One region of the Streptomyces sp. NPDC006012 genome, then DNA from elsewhere that is predicted to be linked to it. Evidence: riboswitches for the same ligand, from Rfam matches in the RefSeq annotation. Region 1 holds a riboswitch; each other region holds the start of a gene.
What was found. Region 1 has a riboswitch for cyclic di-AMP ahead of ACFYPJ_RS33480 (M23 family metallopeptidase). Riboswitches for the same ligand answer to the same signal wherever they lie in the genome.
Positions count from the first base shown of each region.

Region 2: another riboswitch for cyclic di-AMP. It lies ahead of ACFYPJ_RS26375 (transglycosylase family protein); the one in region 1 lies ahead of ACFYPJ_RS33480 (M23 family metallopeptidase).
Region 3: another riboswitch for cyclic di-AMP. It lies ahead of ACFYPJ_RS07495 (transglycosylase SLT domain-containing protein); the one in region 1 lies ahead of ACFYPJ_RS33480 (M23 family metallopeptidase).

Region 1 is NZ_JBIAIE010000029.1:76,287-82,820, forward strand. It holds gene ACFYPJ_RS33455 (TetR/AcrR family transcriptional regulator) at 1-663, opposite strand, end outside; gene ACFYPJ_RS33460 (NADPH-dependent FMN reductase) at 828-1,472, shown strand; gene ACFYPJ_RS33465 (DHA2 family efflux MFS transporter permease subunit) at 1,485-2,903, shown strand; gene ACFYPJ_RS33470 (dihydrofolate reductase family protein) at 3,143-4,279, shown strand; tRNA gene ACFYPJ_RS33475 (tRNA-Met) at 4,409-4,482, shown strand; cyclic di-AMP (ydaO/yuaA leader) riboswitch at 4,828-4,987, shown strand; gene ACFYPJ_RS33480 (M23 family metallopeptidase) at 4,995-6,038, shown strand; gene ACFYPJ_RS33485 (aldo/keto reductase) at 6,167-6,534, shown strand, end outside.
Region 2 is NZ_JBIAIE010000018.1:80-6,613, forward strand. It holds gene ACFYPJ_RS26375 (transglycosylase family protein) at 469-1,167, opposite strand; cyclic di-AMP (ydaO/yuaA leader) riboswitch at 1,172-1,339, opposite strand; gene ACFYPJ_RS26380 (transglycosylase family protein) at 1,522-2,625, opposite strand; gene ACFYPJ_RS26385 (cytochrome P450) at 2,820-4,100, opposite strand; gene ACFYPJ_RS26390 (hypothetical protein) at 4,097-6,031, opposite strand; gene ACFYPJ_RS26395 (nucleoside triphosphate pyrophosphohydrolase) at 6,340-6,534, opposite strand, start outside.
Region 3 is NZ_JBIAIE010000003.1:136,922-143,455, reverse strand. It holds partial or broken gene ACFYPJ_RS07500 (peptidase S15) at 74-286, shown strand; cyclic di-AMP (ydaO/yuaA leader) riboswitch at 1,096-1,277, shown strand; gene ACFYPJ_RS07495 (transglycosylase SLT domain-containing protein) at 1,280-1,786, shown strand; gene ACFYPJ_RS07490 (HAD family hydrolase) at 1,870-2,685, opposite strand; gene ACFYPJ_RS07485 (FAD-dependent oxidoreductase) at 2,893-4,089, opposite strand; gene ACFYPJ_RS07480 (hypothetical protein) at 4,086-4,538, opposite strand; gene fahA (fumarylacetoacetase) at 4,773-5,993, shown strand.

The DNA of each region.
Region 1 (6,534 bases):
GAACGCCCCCACCCCGCCCCTGATCAGCAGTTCCGTGTCCTTCGGGGGCAGCGGCCGTACGCCGTAGTGGGAGAGCTGGGTGATCGCGTGCGAGATCAGGGCCGTGAAGTGGGACCCGGCCAGGGCCGCGTCCCCGTGTACGTCGATCAGGCCCGCCTCCGCGAGGGCCGCCATGGCGTCGGCCAGGGCGCGGCCGACCGGCACCGGGCCCGCCTCCTGCCAGGCCGCCAGGACGTCGGCGGGTACGTGGTCGGCCTCGGCGTGGATGTGGCGGACGAGGGCGAAGTGGTCGGGGAACTCGGTCATGAGGTCGATGAAGGCGCGGGCGAGGGCGACCAGGTCGCGTTCCAGGTTCTCCGGGCAGGGCGGGCGCCTCGGGTCCAGCACGGTGTGCAGGCGGTCGAGCTGGGCATCCCGTACCTCGGCCGAGGTCCAGGTGACGACCGTGCGGAACAGGTCGGCCTTGCCGCCGGGGAAGTGGTTGTAGAGCGTCCGCGTGGAGACGCCGGCGGCCGCCGCCAGCGCGTCCACGGAAGCGCGGGTGTAGCCCTCGCGGCCGAAGACCGTGCAGGACGCGCCCGCGATGGCGATCTGTTTCGCCAGTCGGCGCGGCGGGACCTCGCGCCGCGCCTGTTCCAGCCGGGCCTCGTTGCTGCTGCCCACGCGCCGCCTCCTCGGGATGGACGTGGCGTACCGCCGGTGGTGCGCGACCGCCTGGGCGCGGCCACCGAGGTACAACGGGCGTTGTAGTTTTACAACGCCCGTTGTACTTTACCGGAGGGCGGCCCGCTCCGGGCCACCGGTCGGCCACCCAGAGGGGGACACCCATGCCCGTGCCCACGTCAGCCGTCGCGTCCGCGACCGTCCGCCGGCCCGCACCCGACGCGTCACCGCTCCGCCTCGCCGTCGTCGTCGGCAGCGTCCGCACGGGACGCCAGGGCCGGGCCGTCGCCGACTGGTTCACCGGTGCCATCGCCGCCGACGCCGGATTCGACCTCGACGTCATCGATCTCGCCGGCCTCGACCTGCCGCTGGTCATGCCCGACTGGGGCGGCACGCCGAGCGACGAGGCCGTCGCCGCGCTGGCGGACGTCTCACCGCGCATGGCCGACGCCGACGCCTTCGTCGTCGTCACCCCCGAGTACAACCACAGCTTCCCGGCCGCGCTGAAGAACTTCATCGACTGGCACCACGTGCAGTGGCAGGCCAAGCCGGTCGGCTTCGTCTCGTACGGCGGCATCGGCGGCGGTCTGCGCGCGGTCGAGCAACTGCGCCTGGTCTTCGCCGAGTTGCACGCGGTGACGATGCGCGACTCGGTCAGCCTGCACGGCCCCTGGTCCGGGCTCGACGAGGACGGCACACCGCGCGACGCGGCCGTGTGCACGGGCGCCGCGAAGGGCATGCTCGGTCAGCTCTCCTGGTGGGGACGGGCGTTGCGGACCGCCCGCACCGACCGGCCCTACGCGGGCTGAGGGCGGGCCGGCATGACAGCGTCCGAGGCCGGCCAGGTCCCCTCCCGTGCCGCCCCGGCCGACGCCGCGCCGGACGGCACCGCGCTGCGCCGCATCCTCGCCGTCGTCATCACCGGCTCCATGATGTCCGTGCTCGACATGACGATCGTCAACGTCGCGCTGCCGAGCCTCTCGGAGTCGTTCGGCGCCCCGCTGGAGACGATCCAGTGGACGGCCACCGCGTACACCCTGGCGCTCGCCGCCGTCATCCCGGTGGCCGCGTGGGCGATGGGCCGCGTCGGCGCCCGGCGCACCTATCTGACCGCGCTCGTCCTGTTCACGCTCGGCTCGCTGCTCGCCGCCTGCGCCTGGAACGCGGCCGGTCTGATCGCCTTCCGCGCGGTGCAGGGGCTGGGCGGCGGGCTGCTGATGCCGGTCGGGATGGCGATGGTCCTGCGCGTCGCGGACCGCGCGCGGCTCGGCCGGTCGATGGCGCTGCTCGGGCTGCCCGTCCTGGTCGGGCCGGTGGCCGGGCCGGTGCTCGGCGGCTGGCTCGTCGACGTCGCGTCCTGGCACTGGATCTTCCTGGTCAACCTGCCCGTCGGGGTGCTCGCCCTGGTGCTCGCCGCCGGACTGCTGCCGGCCGAGGCACCGCGCCGGGCGGCGGCGCCCGCCCTGGACGTCCCCGGCCTGCTGATGCTCTCCCCGGGCCTGGCCCTGCTGCTGTTCGGGCTCGCCCGGGGCGGCGCGCGGGGTGACTTCGCCGCGCCGGGGGCGCTCGTGCCCGCCCTGGCCGGCCTGGTGCTGGCCGCCGCCTTCGTACGCCGGGCGCTGACCGTCCGCGCACCGCTGCTGGACCTGCGGCTGCTGCGCGAGCGCACCTTCGGCGCCGGAATCGCCACCCTCGCCCTGTTCACCTGCGGCTACTTCGGCTCGGCCCTGCTCGGGCCGCTGTACTGGCAGCAGCAGCGCGGCGTCAGCGCGACGGACACCGGGCTGCTGGGCATACCCGTCGCACTCGCCGTCGGTACGACGATGCAGGTGGCGGCCCGGATCGTCGACCGGGTCCCGCCCCGGCGCCTGGTCGCCGCCGGGACGGCGGTGGGCGCGCTCGGCATGGCGCTGACCGCCCTTCAGGTCGGCGAGGACGGCGTGGCGCCCTGGCGGGTCGTGGCCGCGTCCACGGTGATGGGCATCGGCACCGGCATGGTGCTGATGCCGACGATGACGACGGCCACCCGTGACCTGCCGAACGACCGGGTGGCCGCGGCGAGCACGGCCCTGAACATCAACTCGCAGCTGTGCGCCTCCGTGGGGACGGCGCTGCTCACGGTGGTGCTGGGCGCCGCAGGACCGGACCCGGCGGGTTTCCGGATCGCGTACGCCGTCGCGGCGGGCCTGCTCGCCCTGGCACTGCTGCCCGCGCGGCTGCTGCCGGGCCGGCGGCGGTGACCGCGTCCCGGCCGGCGTCCCCGGAACATCCCTGACGAAGCCCCTGACCGCACCCGCGACGGCCGCGCCCGCAGACCGCCCGCCGGCCCGTGTAATTTTGCTTCACCTTTGAAGCAAGCCCGTAGTCGAGCAAGCCACGAGTTCAGCAAGCCCGACTCGTACGCCGTCCACCCGCACCCCGGTGCCTCGCCGCCCGGACCGGCCGCCCCGCCCGCACGTCTCCCCACTGGAGTACGCAGATGCCCTTCCCGCACGTCCTGCTGTCCGCCGCCGTCTCCCTCGACGGCTGTCTGGACGACACCGGCCCGGAGCGGCTCATGCTCTCCTCTCCGGCCGACTTCGACCGGGTCGACGCGGTGCGGGCGTCCGCCGACGCGATCCTGATCGGCGCGGGCACGATCCGCGCCGACAACCCCCGGCTCCTGGTCAACGCGGCCGAACGGCGGGCCGCCCGGCTCGCGGCCGGCCGTCCGGAGTACCCGCTCAAGGTCACGGTCAGCGGTTCGGGCGACCTCGACCCGGACGCCAGGTTCTGGCACACCGGCGGCGAGAAGGTCCTCTTCACGACGGACGGGGGCGCCGAGCGGGCGCTGCGCGCCGGACTCGCGGCCGACGTCGTCCCGCTGGGCCCCGGCCCCGGCATCGACTGGCGGGCGCTCCTTGGGCACCTGTACGAGGAGCGCGGGGTGCGGCGGCTGATGGTCGAGGGCGGCGGGACCGTTCACACCCAGTTGCTGGGGCAGGGTCTCGCCGACGAACTCCAGCTCGTCGTCGCGCCGCTGCTGGTCGGGGCCCCCGGGGCGCCCCGGCTGTTCGGGCCGGGGGAGTACCAGCGCGGACGCCTCAGGCTGCTGGAGACCCGGCGGATCGACGACGTCGTCCTGCTGCGGTACGAGCCGACCGCGCCCGGAACCGGCGGGACGGCCGCCGCCGCGGACCGGCACTGGATGCGGATCGCCTGCGAGCTGGCGGCGCTGTGCCCGCCCTCGCGGACCGCGTTCAGCGTGGGCGCGGTGGTGGTGGCCGCGGACGGTACGGAGCTGGCCCGCGGGTTCTCCCGGGAGGCGGACGACTCCGTGGTCCACGCGGAGGAGGCCGCGCTCGCCAAGATCGACCCGGCGGATCCGCGGCTGGCCTCGGCCACCGTCTACAGCAGCCTGGAACCGTGCGCCCGCCGGGCCTCCCGCCCCGCGCCCTGCGCCCGGCTGATCCTGGACGCGGGGGTACGACGGGTGGTCACCGCCTGGCGGGAGCCCGACACGTTCGTCGCGGGTGCCGACGGGAGCGGGCTGCTGACGGCCGCGGGCGTCGACGTCGTCGTACTGCCCGAGTACGAGGCGGCGGCCAAGGAACCGAACCGACATCTGCTCGACTGAGCGGGAACCGCACGGCTTCTCCCGCTCGCCTGAGCGGGAACCGCACCGGCTCCCGCTCGACCGGGCGGGAGCCGTACCGGCGTGCGTGCGTTTGCTGTCCTGCGCATGGCGTATAGTTGTCATCACCGACGCGGGGTGGAGCAGCTCGGTAGCTCGCTGGGCTCATAACCCAGAGGTCGCAGGTTCAAATCCTGTCCCCGCTACTGAAGGCTCAGGGCCGGAATCCAGTTCCAAGGATTCCGGCCCTGAGTTTTTTTGCGGTCCCGCACATCGTATTCAGCGGTCTCGTACATCGCCCCTTGGTCATTGTCACGGCGGGTGATCGGGCGAACCCCCTCCGCATAACAACTGAAACTCCGTCAGGTCCGCTCGGGTTTCAGATTTTTGATGCAGCCGAGGTCAAGTCGCCCGTTTTTCGCCGCGCATGACCGGTAAGTCCGCACCGGATTGCGTTAAGGATCAAGCTGAACGGCTTGGAATCTGGCCGCCGGGTCTATTAACGTTCGATAACGCAGCGCGGTCGTCCCAGCCGTCACCCGAGACGGCTCCGTGCTCACGCGCCGAATCTCGTAAGGGAACCGGGGAACCACCATCTTGGGGTGAATCGCGCGGACACCACCGTGGAGACACGGCCGGTACAAGCGCGTAGGAGACCTTCCTGCTCCGAACCCGTCAGCTAACCCGGTAGGCGGAGGAAGGAAAGGAGTACGCCTGCGTGGCGTCCAATCGGCCTGCCCCAGAAGCCCCGTTCACGCCGAGCCAGTACGGCACCGAGACCTTTGCCTACGGCGGCTACTGCGCCGACGAGGCCCAGGGCACCTGGGGGGAATGGAACCCCACCGAGGACTCCGTCCGCCCGATACGCGGCCGGCACCGCGTCGCCAAGCAGCGCGGCGGACTCGCCCGTAGCTCCACGGTCCTCGGCGTCGGCGTCATCGCCGCCGTCGGCGCGGGCGGCATGGCCAGCGCCAACACCGGCAAGCCCCCGGTGTCCATCTCCATGCCGGACCTGCCCTCCGTCGGCTCCCTGCTCGGCGACGACTCGTCCTCGCACGCCCCCAAGGGCTCCACGACCGCACTGAGCCGCGTCGGCGTGACCGAGGCCGACACCGCCGACGGCACCGCCGACGCCGGCGAGGCGCTGCGCCACCGCATCATGGCCCAGGCCGAGCAGCAGCAGGGCCAGGCCGACACCAAGGCCGTCGCCGCCGCCGTGTCCGCCGCCGACAAGCAGGTCGCCGCAGCGGCCGCCAAGGCGGAGAAGGATGCCGCGGCCAAGGCCGCCGCCGCCAAGGAGAAGGCGGAGGCCGCCGCCAAGAAGAAGGCCGAGGAGGAGCGCCTGGCCGCGCTGGCCAAGCAGTTCACGCTGCCGACCCCCTCGTACACGCTCACCGGCACCTTCGGCCAGCCGGGCTCCATGTGGTCCTCCGGCTACCACACCGGCCTCGACTTCGCCGCTCCCACGGGCGCGCTGATCAAGGCCGTCCACAGTGGCACGATCACCGAGGCGGGCTGGGCCGGCTCCTACGGCTACCGCACGATCCTCACCCTCGACGACGGCACCGAACTCTGGTTCTGCCACCAGTCCTCGATCAATGTGAGCGTCGGACAGAAGGTCACCACCGGGGACTTCATCGGCCGCGTGGGAGCCACCGGCAACGTCACCGGCCCGCACCTCCACCTGGAGGTCCACCCGGGCGGCCAGTCCAGCGGCATCGACCCGATGGCCTGGCTGCGCGACAAGGGCCTCACCCCCTGACCCACCCCTGATCCCCGGCGGTCCTGACGGCATCCCCCCGACGCCAGGGCTGCCGGTCAGGTGTTTTTACGGGGTCTTTGCGTCCGTCGGCGGAATGGTGACCTCCGGCGAGTGCGTTGATGATGACCATGACTTCCCTACACAGACTCGGCTCCTCCGACCTGGAGATCTTCCCGCTCGTCCTCGGCGGCAACGTCTTCGGCTGGACCGCCGACGAACCGACGTCCTTCGCCGTCCTGGACGCCTTCACCGAGGCCGGCGGCAACCTCATCGACACCGCCGACACGTACTCGTCGTGGATCGAGGGGAACAAGGGCGGCGAGTCCGAGTCGGTCATCGGCAACTGGATCACCGCACGCGGTAACCGTGCGGACGTCCTGATCGCCACCAAGGTCGGCCAGCATCCCGAATTCCAGGGACTGTCCGCGGCCAACATCAAGGCCGCGGCGGACGCCTCGCTGCGGCGTCTGCAGACCGACCACATCGACCTCTACTA
Region 2 (6,534 bases), on a different contig from region 1:
AAGAACATAACGGGGGAGGGCCGCCACTGTGCGGGGGCTGTGACCGGGACCGGGCTACGGATCGGCTGCTGCTTCAGAAGCAACAGCCGGGGGGGCAGGTGCGAGCGCCTGGGACAAGTGCGAGCGCCTGGGACAAGTGCAACCACCGGAGCCAGGAACAACCACCGGAGCCAGAAGGCAACCACCGGAGTCAGAAGCAACCACCGGGACGGTTCTGGAGCGGTCTGATAGGAGTGCTTCAGGAGCGGATCGGCGGGGTCACCGAGCGGCCGGGGAGTGCATCAGAAGCGGACCGGCCGCGTTGCTGACCGGCGGAGGGGAGTGCTTCCGGAGCGGACCGGCTGTCTCGCTGACCGGCGGCCGGACCGGCGGGGTCACCGGCCGGCCGGGGAGCGCTTCAGGAGCGGACCCCGGGCCGCCGCTCGCGGAGCCGGCGGCCGGGGCCTGCGCCCGAGGCGGTTGCCGGGGTCACTTCAGGTGGAACTGCTGACCCGGGTAGATGAGGTCGGCGTTCTCGACGATGTCCTTGTTCAGCTCGAACAGCTTCTGCCAGCCGCCGGCGACGTGGTGCTTCTCGGCGATCGAGCTGAGGGTGTCGCCCTTGACGACCTTGTACTCGCCGTCGCCCTTCTTGACCTTCTTGCCCGTCGGGGTGGTGACGGTCCTGCTCGCGGCCGGGCGGTCGGCGGAGCGGGAGGCGGCCTGCTGCTCGGTGGCACGGCTGGAGGTGGAGCCGGTCGAACCGGAACCGCTGGAGCCGGAACCCGAACCGCTGGAGCCGCCACCGGAGTAGGGGCTGCCGGACAGGCCCGTGCCGCAGACCGGCCAGGCGCCCTTGCCCTGGCTCGCGAGGACCTTCTCGGCGACCGATATCTGCTGCGCCTTGGTGGCCTTGTCGGCGGAAGCCGCGTACTGCGTGCCGCCGTAGGCGGCCCAGGTGGAGGCGGAGAACTGCAGGCCGCCGTAGTAGCTGTTGCCGGTGTTGATGGACCAGTTGCCGCCGGACTCGCACCGGGCGACGGCGTCCCACTCGGAGGCGGTGGCGGCGGAGGCGTTGCCGACGGCCATCAGCGGGACGGCGACGGCGGCACCGGTGACACCGGCGAGCGCGACGACACGGGTGGCCTTGGACGGGCGACGGTGCTTGCCCTTGCTGGAGAACAGCATGGATCGATCCCCTCACCGACGCCTGCGAGGTGAGCTGTCGGGTTCGGGCCGGTTGAGTTGCCCGGCCGCACCTCCGCGTGGAGGCACGGCTTCACCCCTAGCCGCTTCGGTCAACCGACCGCAGCGGCACCTACCTTGGGTCCCCCGCTCCTGCCTACGGCGCTTGACGCGACGGCTGTTCCCGTACGGCCGCTGGCAGGATTCGGCGTTGCGGCAGCCGGGGCCCGCGGTGGCGAGCGGTCATGACCGTAGACACGCGATCCGCGGAATTTCAAAGACGATCAAGGCTTCTGAGACTCATCCCACACTTTCACCAAAGCGGACATTAAGCCCGAAGCGGGATGCCAACTCCCGCTATCCGGCGTGCCCTTCAGCCGCGGCCTTCAGGGTCTGACCGGGGGTGATGTGATCCGGGTCGGAACCGATGGCCTTCTTGTTGGCGGCGTACAGCGCGTGCCAGCCGCCGTCCACGCCAAGCGAGTCGGCGATGGAGCCGAGGGTGTCGCCGGCCCGGACGGTGTAGGCGTGCTTGCCGGACGGCGCAGCCCCTCGGCCACCCGTCCCGCTTGTCCCGCTTTCATCCGCACTGCCACCCCGGTGACGGCCGCCGCCGTCCAGGGAACCGGTGTCGACCAGGCTCCAGGAGCCGCCGGTCCGCCAGGAGTTGTCCTCATCGGCCGAACCGGGGGATTCCGTGGATGAACCACCGATTCCCGGCGAAGCACTGGAGTCAGGCGATGCCGACTTGTCGGACTTGCCGGATTTTGCAGGCCCGCCCGTCGCGCCATGGCCCACACCCGGACTCGCGCTCGCGCTCGGCGACGGAGAGCCGGACGGCGAACCACCGAGGAGGGAGCCCGAAGTGGAATCCGAGGAGGTGTCGGACGACGGCGGCGAGTCGGACAAGCCAAGCGAGCCGGTCAATCCGGACGAACCAGATGAACCAGATGAACCAGAACCGTTCGCCGAACCCTTCGAACCCGACTCGTCCGAATCCTCCCCATCCTCCGAATTCTCCGGGGAATTCTTCTGGCCGGTCGAGGAGCCACCCGTGACGCCGGTGTCGACCCCGACATGGCCCGACTTGGCGGAGAGCCCGGAGAGCAGGGCGCAGGTGGCCCAGGGGGTCGTCCCCTGGTCGGCGAGGATCTTCTCGGCGACCGCGATCTGCTGCTGGCGGCTGGCCTGGTCCGGGGTGGCCGCGTACTTGTCACCGCCGTACTTGTCCCAGTCCTGCTGCGAGATCTGCAGTCCGCCGTAGTACGCGTTGCCCGTGCTGGCGCTCCATGAGCCGCCGCTCTCGCACTCGGCCACCCGGTCCCAGGTGGTGCCGTCGGCCGCACTCGCGGCGGTGGCGGCGAGGAGCGGGATGGCAATCGCGGAGCCGGTCACTCCGGCCGCGACGACGAGGGCCGGAGCCTGGCGGGGGCGACGGTGACGACCGTTCCCGGTGAGCATGCGGAAGCCTTTCGCGCGACGGCACTGACCGGTGCGGTGGATCGTGCCGGACTACCGCACCGAGGGGTGAACGTATAGGCATACGATCCCTTGTCACAAGTTAATGCCGCACGGATCACATGAAGATCACAGCCGTGAAACGCTGTCATTTTCCCTTTCCGGCAAGGGCGTACGGCATTTCGCAGTCCGGTCGATCACCGGACAGGGGTGAACTCCACCGGCAAAGTGCGCAATCCGCGCATGATGAGCCCGCCTCGCCACCGCAGATCGGCCGGATCCGCCGCAAGTCGCAGATCGGGGAGGCGGGTGAGGAGGGTGGCGAGCGCGGATTGGCCCTCCAGCCGGGCGAGCGGGGCGCCGAGGCAGTAGTGGATTCCGTGCCCGTAGCCGAGGTGTTGGTTGTCACGCCGGCCGAGATCGAGCACGTCCGGATCGGCGAACCGCTCCGGGTCCCGGTCCGCGGCGGCCAGAACGACCAGGACGGGGTCGCCGGCCGCGATCCGCTGCCCGCCGATGTGGACCGGCTCGGTGGCGAACCGCCAGGTGGCGAGCTCCACCGGACCGTCGTAACGCAGCAGCTCCTCGATCCCGCTCGCCAGCAGCGCCCGGTCCCCGGCCGCGAGGGAGTTCTGCAGCCGGTCGCGCTGCCCGGCGTGGGTGAGCAGCGCGTAGGTGCCGTTGCCGATGAGGTTGACGGTCGTCTCGAACCCGGCGAACAGCAGGATGAAGGCCATCGCCGCCGCCTCGTTCTCCGTGAGGTGCTCGCCCTGGTCCGAGGCGCGGATGAGGCCGGAGATGAGGTCCTCGCCGGGCGCGGGCTCGGCGGGCAGCGCGGCGCGCTTGCGGTGGATCAGCTCGGCCAGGTAGCCGCGCATCTTCTTCACCGACCGGGCCACCCCGCCCCGGGGCCCTCCCCCGTGCCGGATCATCATCCCCGCCCAGTCCCGGAAGTCGTCCTGGTCCTCACGCGGAACGCCGAGCAGGTCGCAGATGGCGTAGATGGGCAGCGGGAAGGCGAACTCATGGATGAGGTCGGCCGAGCCGCTGGCCGCGAACCGGTCGATGAGCTGATCGCTGAGCTGCTGCACCCGCGGTGCGAACTCGGCGACCCGCCGCGGCGTGAACGCCTTGCTGACCAGCCGGCGCAGCCGGGTGTGGTCCGGCGGGTCGATGTTGAGCAGATGCGTCATCAGCTCGGCCTTGCGCTCCCCCGGGATCCCGGTCTTGCCCTTGGCGTGCTCGGGCTCGTCGTGATGTGCCGGATTCTTCGACAGCCGCGGATCGGCCAGCGCCTGCTTCGCGTCCGCGTAACGCGTGATCAGCCATGCCTCGACCCCGCTGGGCAGTTCCGTCCGGTGCACGGGGGCGTGCTCGCGCAGCCAGGCGTACGCCGGGTAGGGGTCCGCGGCGAACTCCCAGGTGAAGAGGGAGGGCGCGGCGGGGGCTGAGGCCGGGGGGAGGGGCTGGTCGGTCACTCTTCGACGGTATCGGGCGCGGGCACGTGGGAACGGCTCCGGTCCCACCAGTACCGGGCGCGGACCTCGTAGATCACGGCGAGCTGCCGGGCTGCCTCCACCGCACCGCGTCGCGCAGCCGCCTCCAGGTACGGGATCGCCTGCCCGTCGTCGCCACGGCGCAGCAGCAGCGTCGCCAGTTGGAGGACCGCCGGCTGGTGCCCGAGGTCCGCGGCCCTGCGGTACCAGTCCTCCCGCTCCGTCCCCTCGGTCAGCGACGCGAACCGCATGATGACCGGGATGTCGCCCCCGTCCACCCGCGGTCGCAGCGCGGCCCGGGCCCCGTCCAGTACGGCCGCGCGGTCGACCTCCCGGTCCCCGAGCAGCGTCCACCACACGTCGTCCGGAACGGGCGGCAGGCCGCCCGACCGCAGCGCCTCAGCGACGAGCGCCCCGTACGCCCGCCACGTGCCGGTCTTCTCCCCCGCCACGAGCAGCCCGGAAATCCCGAACATCGGCGCCGTGGCCCAGGCCAGCCCGGTTTCGAGGGCCTCCCGCTCCGCGCCGTGGGCCGGATAGCAGGCCGCCGCCCGCAGCAGCAGCTCCACCGGCACGGCCTCCGTGACGCCGCACCGCGCCAGGTCGACGGCCGCCCGCACCAGCAGCCGCCCGCGCGGATGCTCGGTCTGCGTGCCGAGGCGCTGCCACTCGTCGTACAGCAGGTGCCCGATCGCGAAGTAGGAGGCGGCACCCTCCCGCCCGCTCCACATGTAGGCCGGGTACGCGCGCGGGTCGTCGGTGTGCCCGGCCAGCCGCTCAAGCTCCGACTCGCTCCATTCCCGGGCCAGTTCGACCGTGCGGGCCAGCGCCAGCACGCTCTCAGCCGGGCCGGTGCCGGAACGCCGCCGGTAGTACTCCCGCGCGGACATCGTGCCGAGCACCACCACACCGCGGCCGGTGAAGCGCTGCAACAGCCGCCGGTCCAGTCCGCCCGGGCCGAGGTGGTCACTGAGTTCGTCGAGCCAGAGGACCCGCTTGCCCGGACTGTCCTTCAGCTCGCCGGGCAGCCGGCGAAGGTCGTCGTGCGGATCGGGGGCGTACAGCAGGTAGCCCTCCTCCGCGAGCGACCGTACGGCGTTCCACGCGGTGTAGGACTTCCCGGCGCACGGTTCGCCCAGGACCACCACCAGTCCGCCCCGCCCCAGCAGGCCCCGCAGCTCCGCGTCGCAGTCCCGGGGGACGTACGGCGGCACCTCCGGCAGCCCGGGCACGAGCCGGGTCGGCCGCACCCCGAACCACACCGGGTCGGCCTCGTCCACGGGGCCCCACAGCCCGGTCGCGGGCCCGGGCGCGACCGGGTAGGTGAGGTACTGCACGCCGACCACCTGGGCGTGGAAGGTGGCGTCACGGAAGTCGAGGTGATCGGCGGACCTCGCCGACCCGTGATCCTGGGCGGGGGCCTCCGGTGCGGGGGTGTGGGGCGCGGGGACGCTGGCGGGCGCCTGTGGTGTGGGGTCGTGGACGAGTGGTGCCGGTGCCGACGCGGGGGCGCTGACAGGTGATGCCGGTGCGGGCAAGGGGGCGCGGGCGGGCGCAGCGGATGCGGGCGCGGGATGGTGGATGGGCGAAGCCGGTGCGGGGGTGTCCGTGTGTGGGGCCGGTACAGGGGAGTCCACGAGCGGCAAAGGTACGGGGGCGTCCGCTGGTGGGGCCGGGGCACGGGTGTCCACGAGTAGCGTCGGGGCGCGGGCGTCGGCGGAAGCGAGGCGGGTGGGTGAGCCGTCGGCCGTGTCGGAGTGGGCAGTCCCGGAGTCGGCGGTCTCGGGATCGGTGTCGTCGCAGTAGATGTCGGCGGAGTGAGCCTGGCCGGGGGGAGCGAGGTCGACGTGAGCGAGGTCGGGTTGCGTGCTGTCGGTGAGCGCGGACTCGGAGAGCGCGTTGACGGGAACCACCGGTCAGGCGCGGGCACGGGGCGGTCCGCGGTCCGCATCCGGTCGACGAACCGGCGGTAGGCGTCCGGGCTCTGCTCCCGCAGCGTGAGCAGGTAACCGCGCAACGCATCACGGCTCGCGTAGCCGGGAAACGGTAACTCCCGCTGCGCGTCCTGCACCTCCAGGAGCTTGCCCACGAGCCATTCCAACTCCCGCTCCATGCAACGCCCCCACGCGTAGCCGCCACCCGTGTGGCCAACGGTACTCGCGGCTGATCCGCCCGGCGGCCTCCGAGCGCTCCCTGAGCGGTCCCAGGTCCCCGGTCGGCGCTAGGCGTCCACCCCCTCGACGGTCCGCACCGCGTCCCGGTAGGCCCGGGCCGCCGCCCGCAGCGCCGCCTCGGGGTCCACGCCCGCCGCCTCGGCTCCCGCCGCCAGCGCCAGCAGTTCGTAACCGATGCCCTCGCCCCTTGGCAGCGGCACCTCAAGGCCGGCCGTGCGCACACGGGAGGCGAGCTTGGCGGC
Region 3 (6,534 bases), on a different contig from region 1:
CGGAACCCACGGCGCACTCGGAGACGGCAGCAGCGGTGAAACGTACAGCCGTACCGACGGGCTCGCGGCACGCGGTGCCATCAAGGCCGCGGTGCCTGCGGCGGGCGGCCGGCCCGACCCGTACCACGACCACTGCCCTCCGTACCGTCCTCCGTCCGGTCGAGCGCTGCCCCACGACCGCGTCCGTGGACTGATCGGCCCCTGGTCGCACCAGTACCCCGAGCGCGGCCGGTCACCCCGACCGACCGTCGAGTTCCTCAAGGAGACTCCGCGCTGGTGGGACCACTGACTGAAGGGCAGCGCGCCGCCCGACCGCCGGTACGGGTCCGGGCCCTGGACCCCACGATCGAAGCACGGCGCCGGAACCGGCCGAACCGCCGAGCGTGAACTGGTCCGTCACGCCGGACGGACCGTTCCCGGGCGACCCGTATATAAGGAGCGACATCAAGGACGAGCGGCGGAAGGAACGCGGACGGAAAAAATGCGGACGGAAGGCGGAATAAAGTCACTGCGTGCCACACGAGTACGCACACACCCCCAGACGGTCCCGGAACGAACCGAGGACGCACCGGAGACGCACACAACCACCCGGCACCCCGCTGTCGGCCCGCGCCAACTCGGACCTGTCGAGCCGTCCGCAACGGCCTGACCAGGCACGGGACACGACGGTCCAGGTCCGTCCGGAGTTCGCCTGTGAGGCAGGCCACTTCCACGCCGCCGACGAGGCGCTCTGCGCGACAGACACCGAGGCGACCTTCCGCCGGGCGCGAAAAGAAGTAATTCAGCGGCCCATAGGGTGAAGTGACCGTTTTGCCGTTATTGGCACTTCAATCCCCCTTGATACCTAATGCACTTCGATTCTCGGATGAGTGATTTGGGTCACACGCTACGGCGTGTCGACCTCCGAGCCGGACCCTCAACCACCCGCCTCCAGTCGCACAGTTGACCGTTGGCAGTCGCAAAGGATCTAGCGGTCATACGCCTCATCTCGCAGGCAATCCGCATGATCTATGAATCCGGTACTTGTTTCCGGCATGTGCGGTCGCATAGCTTCCGGGCCAGTCGGGTGGACGCCAAATCCTGCCGCCACCCGTCGTGAACCCATCGACGAACACAAATTCGTACGGCAGGAGCGGGGGACCCAGGTAAGTCGCCGGGCCGGACGGCACAGCCGACCGGAACGGCTAGGGGTGAAGCCGAGTCGCCATGTGGCGGCCTGGCCGGGCGTCTCCCCGCCCGAACCCGACAGCTCACCTCGCAGGCGCCGGAGAGGAACACCATGTCTGCTGCCGCTCAGCCCCGCCGTCACCGCGTCAACCGCCTCGCTCGCGCCCTCGCGGTCGCCGGCACGGGTGCCGCCGTACTCGCTCTGCCTCTCATCGGTGCCACCGGCGCCCACGCGGCCACCACCGCGCCCACGGCGGCCGTCAGCGGGACCACCACGGCCGTGACCACGGCCGGATACAAGAACAACCTCGACGGCTGGATCCGCGAGTCGCTCTCCGTCATGGCCCGCCACAAGATCCCGGGCACCTACAACGGCATCTACCGCAACATCATCCGCGAGTCCTCGGGCAACCCCCGTGCCATCAACCTCTGGGACTCCAACGCGGCGAAGGGCATCCCGTCCAAGGGCCTGCTCCAGGTGATCGACCCGACGTTCCGGACCTACCACGTTGCGGGCACGTCGAACGACATCTACGACCCCGTCGCCAACATAACGGCAGCCTGCAACTACGCCGCCCACCGCTACGGCTCGATCGACAACGTCAACGGCGCCTACTGACGGATCCACCGTCGACAGCGGCGACCGGCGGATCCGCCGTCAACAGCGCCTGCTGACGAGCCCGCTGCTCGCGGCCGAACCGTTCACGGGGTTCCCGGAAACAGTCGTTCGAGGACGACGGCCACGCCGTCGTCCTCGTTCGACATGGTGATCTCGTCGGCCACCGCCTTGAGTTCGGGGTGAGCGCCCTCCATCGCCACCCCGTAGGCGGCCCACCGGAACATCGGGATGTCGTTCGGCATGTCGCCGAATGCGACGGCCCGGTCCGCGCCCAGCCGCAGGTGCTCGGCCGCCAGCGCCAGACCGGTGGCCTTGGTGATGCCGCACGGCTGCAACTCCACGGTCCCCGGCCCCGACATCGTGACGCTCGCCAGGGAACCCACGGCCGAGCGCGCCGTCGCCGCCAACTCGTCGTCGGACAGCGCGGGATGCCGCAGCAGGACCTTGCTGATGGGCGCGCACCACAGATCGTCACGCCGCTCGACACGGACGGCCGGCAGCGTCGGATGCGGCATCAGATACCCGGGTTCGATGAGCGTGAGCCCGTCCACCCCGTCCTGGTCGACGGCCGCGTACACCTGCCCCACCTCGGCCTCGATCTTGCCGAGCGCGGTCTCCGCCAACTCCCGGTCCAGGGTGACCGACCACAGCAGGCGGTCCGCGCCGGCGTCGTACAACTGCGCGCCCTGTCCGCACACCGCGAGCCCCTCACCGCCGAGTCTGTCCAGCAGCGGCCGTACCCGTGGGGCGGGGCGCCCGGTGACCACCAAGTGCCGGGCACCGGCCCGCGCCACGCGGGCGAGCGCGGCGAGGGACCGGTCGGAGAGGGTGTCGTCACCACGCAGGAGGGTCCCGTCGAGGTCGGTGGCGACGAGTGAGAATGCGGGAGGAGCGGCCATGACCCGAGAATACGGACAGCGCGCCGCTCCGGCTCACGCCCGCTTCCCGCTCCCTCCTCGCCACGCCGTAGCGTCCGTCCTCTCTTCTCCTCTCCCGGGCCTCGCCTTCAACCCCCTCCACCCCCTGCCCCCTTCACCCCTTGCGCCCATGGCTCGCAGATTCAGCGCCTCGTCCCGTGCAGCCGTGACGCGGGAGTGGCGCCGGTCTCAGCCGTGCGCCGCCACCAGGTGTCTGGTCAGGCGTGGGGAGGCGAACTCGGTGCCGCACACGAAGCGCATCACCGGCCCGTAGGAGGCCGCGGCGGGCAGGCCGGTGAAGTACAGGCCGGGGACCGAGGAGACATACCCCGGGCCGAGGTTCGGAGTGCCGCGGCTGACGGCGAGCCGGGTGCGAAGCCCATGACTCAGAAAGCCCATGGCCGCGATGTCGACGCGGTAGCCGGTCGCCGCGATGACGTGGTCGGCCACCAGCCGGCCGGTGGCACCGGCACGCGTGCGGACCGTGAGGACCGGCGCCCCGTCGAGGGCTTCCGCGCCCACGACACGGTCGATCTCCTCGACCCGTACCTTGCCCTCGAAGCGGTCCCGCAGCCACCAGGCGCCGAGCGGGCCGAGTACCCGGCGGACCAGATAGTGCCGGGTGCGGGCCGGGAGGTAGCGGTAGGGCTGCGGGTAGTGGCTGAGGGCCCACAGCGACCAGGCGCGGCCGAACGGCGACCCGGGGCGCAGCCGCGGCTGACGCCAAGGCGGGGCACCGAAGCCGACCCGGCGCCGCGCGACCACCCTTACCCGCGCACCCGCCTCGGCCGCCAGCGCCGCCGTCTCCAGCGCGGACTGGCCGGCGCCCACGACGATCAGCTCCTGGCCGGCGAACCGGCTGAGGTCGTGGTGCTGGCAGCTGTGGGACACCGGGCCGGTCGGGGCGGGCCCGTCCGCCGCCGCGGCGGCCAGCTCCGGGGGCAGATGGGACAGGCCCGACAGTCCGGTGGCGACCACGACCGCGCGCGCCGTGAACGACTCGCCCGACTCCAGCTCGACCTCGAAGCCGCCGGCCGAGCGGTGGTCGACCGAGACGACCCGGACCCGTTCCAGGCCGGGCACCAGTTCCCGCTGGAACCACTCGCCGTAGGAGATGAACGTCCCGACCGGGACGATGTCCTCGACGCCGGCCAGCCGCGATATGCCCGCCGCGGCGCAGTAGTCGGCCAGGGTGTGGCCGCGCCGCGGTGCGTCGATGCTGGACGCCGCCGGGGTCGACTTGAGGAGCATCCCGGCGGGCATGTGGTCACGCCAGCTCACCATGGGGTCACCGAAGACGCGTACGGGGATCCCGCTCGCCTTGATGTGGGCGGCGGTGGACAGGCCGAAAGGCCCGGCACCGATGACTGCTACCGGTCGGATCACGAAGTCCCTCCCCAGGACGTGGTGCTTGCTTCGCGTACGAGGAACCGGTCCGCGAGCACGTCCTGGTGCCCGGCGGTCAGGACGGCCGCCTCCTCGTCGGTGGGGATGAGCACGACGGGCCGGCCGACGCGCCGGCCGGCCCGCTGCAGACCCTCCACCGGGCAACCCGGTTCCTCCGCACCGCTCGTCGGCCGGACGAACGCGTGCTGTGGGCAACGGGACGACGCCGCGGGCGTGCAGCGGTACTCGGTGATCACGCACCTGGGCGCGCCCAGCCGGCCCGGGCCGCGAACCGCTCCGGCACCGCCGTGGCGCATCGGGTAGTCACCGGACTCGATGATTCGGTAGTCACCGAAATCGACGGTCAGGTAGTCACCAGACTCGACGATCAGGTAGTCACCGAAATCGACGATCAGGCCGGGCACCTCACGGTCCGTCCGGAAAGACATGCTGACGGCATTCCTGGCCACGGGTCCCCCCCACGTGTCCCCCACGGACCGGACCCACCCCGTCCGTGTCCCCCAAAAGACGCTAAGCCGGAATTGCCCCCTCCGACAACAGGCCCTATTAGGACATTGTGAACTCTTCGGACACTGCCCCGGGAGGCGGCACACCCGTAACGTGTGCCGCGAACCATGGCACGCATGGCCATGCACGGCACGGATGAGAGTGAGGCACCACCCATGCCCCCCTTCGACGTCCCCGAAGGCGACACCTTCGGCCCGCACAACCTCCCGTACGGCGTGTTCTCGCCCCTCGGCAGCCAGGAGCGGCGCGTCGGCGTCCGGCTCGGCGACCAGGTGCTCGACGCGGGCGCCGCGGCCGCCGCGCTCGGCTCGCCGTATGTCTCCCTGCTCGCACGGCCCACCCTCAACCCGCTGCTCGCCGCGGGCCGCACGGCGTGGTCGGACGTACGTCGCGCGCTGACCGCGTGGGTGACGGTCCCCTCCCACCGGGAGACGATCGAGCCGCTGTTCCACCCGCTGTCCTCGGTGACCCTGTACCTCCCCTTCGAAGTCGCCGACTACGTCGACTTCTACTCCTCCGAACACCACAGCCGGAACGCCGGCCGGATCTTCCGCCCCGACGCCCCGGAACCGCTGCCCCCGAACTGGAAACACCTGCCGATCGGCTACCACGGCCGCTCCGGCACGGTCGTGGTCTCCGACACCGACGTGGTACGGCCTTCGGGCCAGCGCAAGGCCCCCGCCGACCCGGTCCCGGTCTTCGGGCCGACGGCGAAGCTGGACATCGAGGCCGAGGTCGGCTTCGTCGTCGGGGTGCCGTCGCGGCAGGGCGAGCCGGTGGGGCTGGCCGACTTCCGCGAGCACGTCTTCGGCCTGTGCCTCCTCAACGACTGGTCCGCGCGGGACATCCAGGCCTGGGAGGCCGCCCCGCTCGGCCCGTTCCTCGGCAAGTCCTTCGCCACCTCCGTGTCTGCATGGATCACCCCGCTGGAGGCCCTGGAAGGGGCCCGGGTGGCACCCCCGCAGCGCACCCACCCCGTGCTGCCGTACCTGGACGACTCCGGCTCCGGCAACGAGCCCGGCGGGTACGACCTGCGGATCACCGTCGCGGTCAACGGCCACGTGGTCTCCGAGCCGCCGTTCGCCACCATGTACTGGACGGCGGCACAGCAGTTGGCGCACATGACGGTGAACGGCGCCTCCCTGCGCACCGGCGACCTGTACGGGTCGGGCACGGTGAGCGGGCCGGAACCGGCCCAGCGCGGCTCCTTCCTCGAACTGAGCTGGAACGGGCAGGACCCCCTGGAGCTCCCCGACGGCAAGCGGACGTTCCTGGAGGACGGGGACGTGGTGACGCTCTCGGCCTGGGCACCGGGCCCTGGCGGTGCCCGGGTGGGACTGGGCGACGTCACCGGCCGGGTCGTCCCCCGCACCTGACCGGCGAACCGGCCGCCGCCGCGTCACCACCGCGGCCACCGGAACGCCGAGCCGCCGACCAGCCGCGGCCGTCCGCCAAGCCACCGAGCCGCCAAGTCACCGAGCCACCGACTCGCGGCGTCGGGGGCAGCGGCTGGTCCTACGCCGCCAGGCTCCCCCGGCCCTTGGCGGGCGGGTGACTGGTCCATGACCTCGGCTCCGCCCCGCGCCCCCGCCCCGCCCCTGACCTCGGCTCCGGCCCTGACCCCGACTCCGCATCAGCCCGCAGCTCCGGCACCGGACACGCCCCGGCGCAGCACAGCCCCTCGGCGGAGGGCTGCGAGCTGCGCTCCGGCCTGCGGGGGCGCGGGAACTCCGGAGTCCGGGGTCCGGGGTCCGGGGTCCGGGGTCGGGCTCCAGGCTTCACCCCCGCCGCTCCTCCTCCAAACCGAGGCGACAGGCCACGGAAGCCGCAGAAAGGCGGCCCGGACTCGGACACATGCCGCGCCGGTTCGGTCTCGACGCCTGACTCAGGGCGCCCGTCCCCGTCATACTGGCGAGC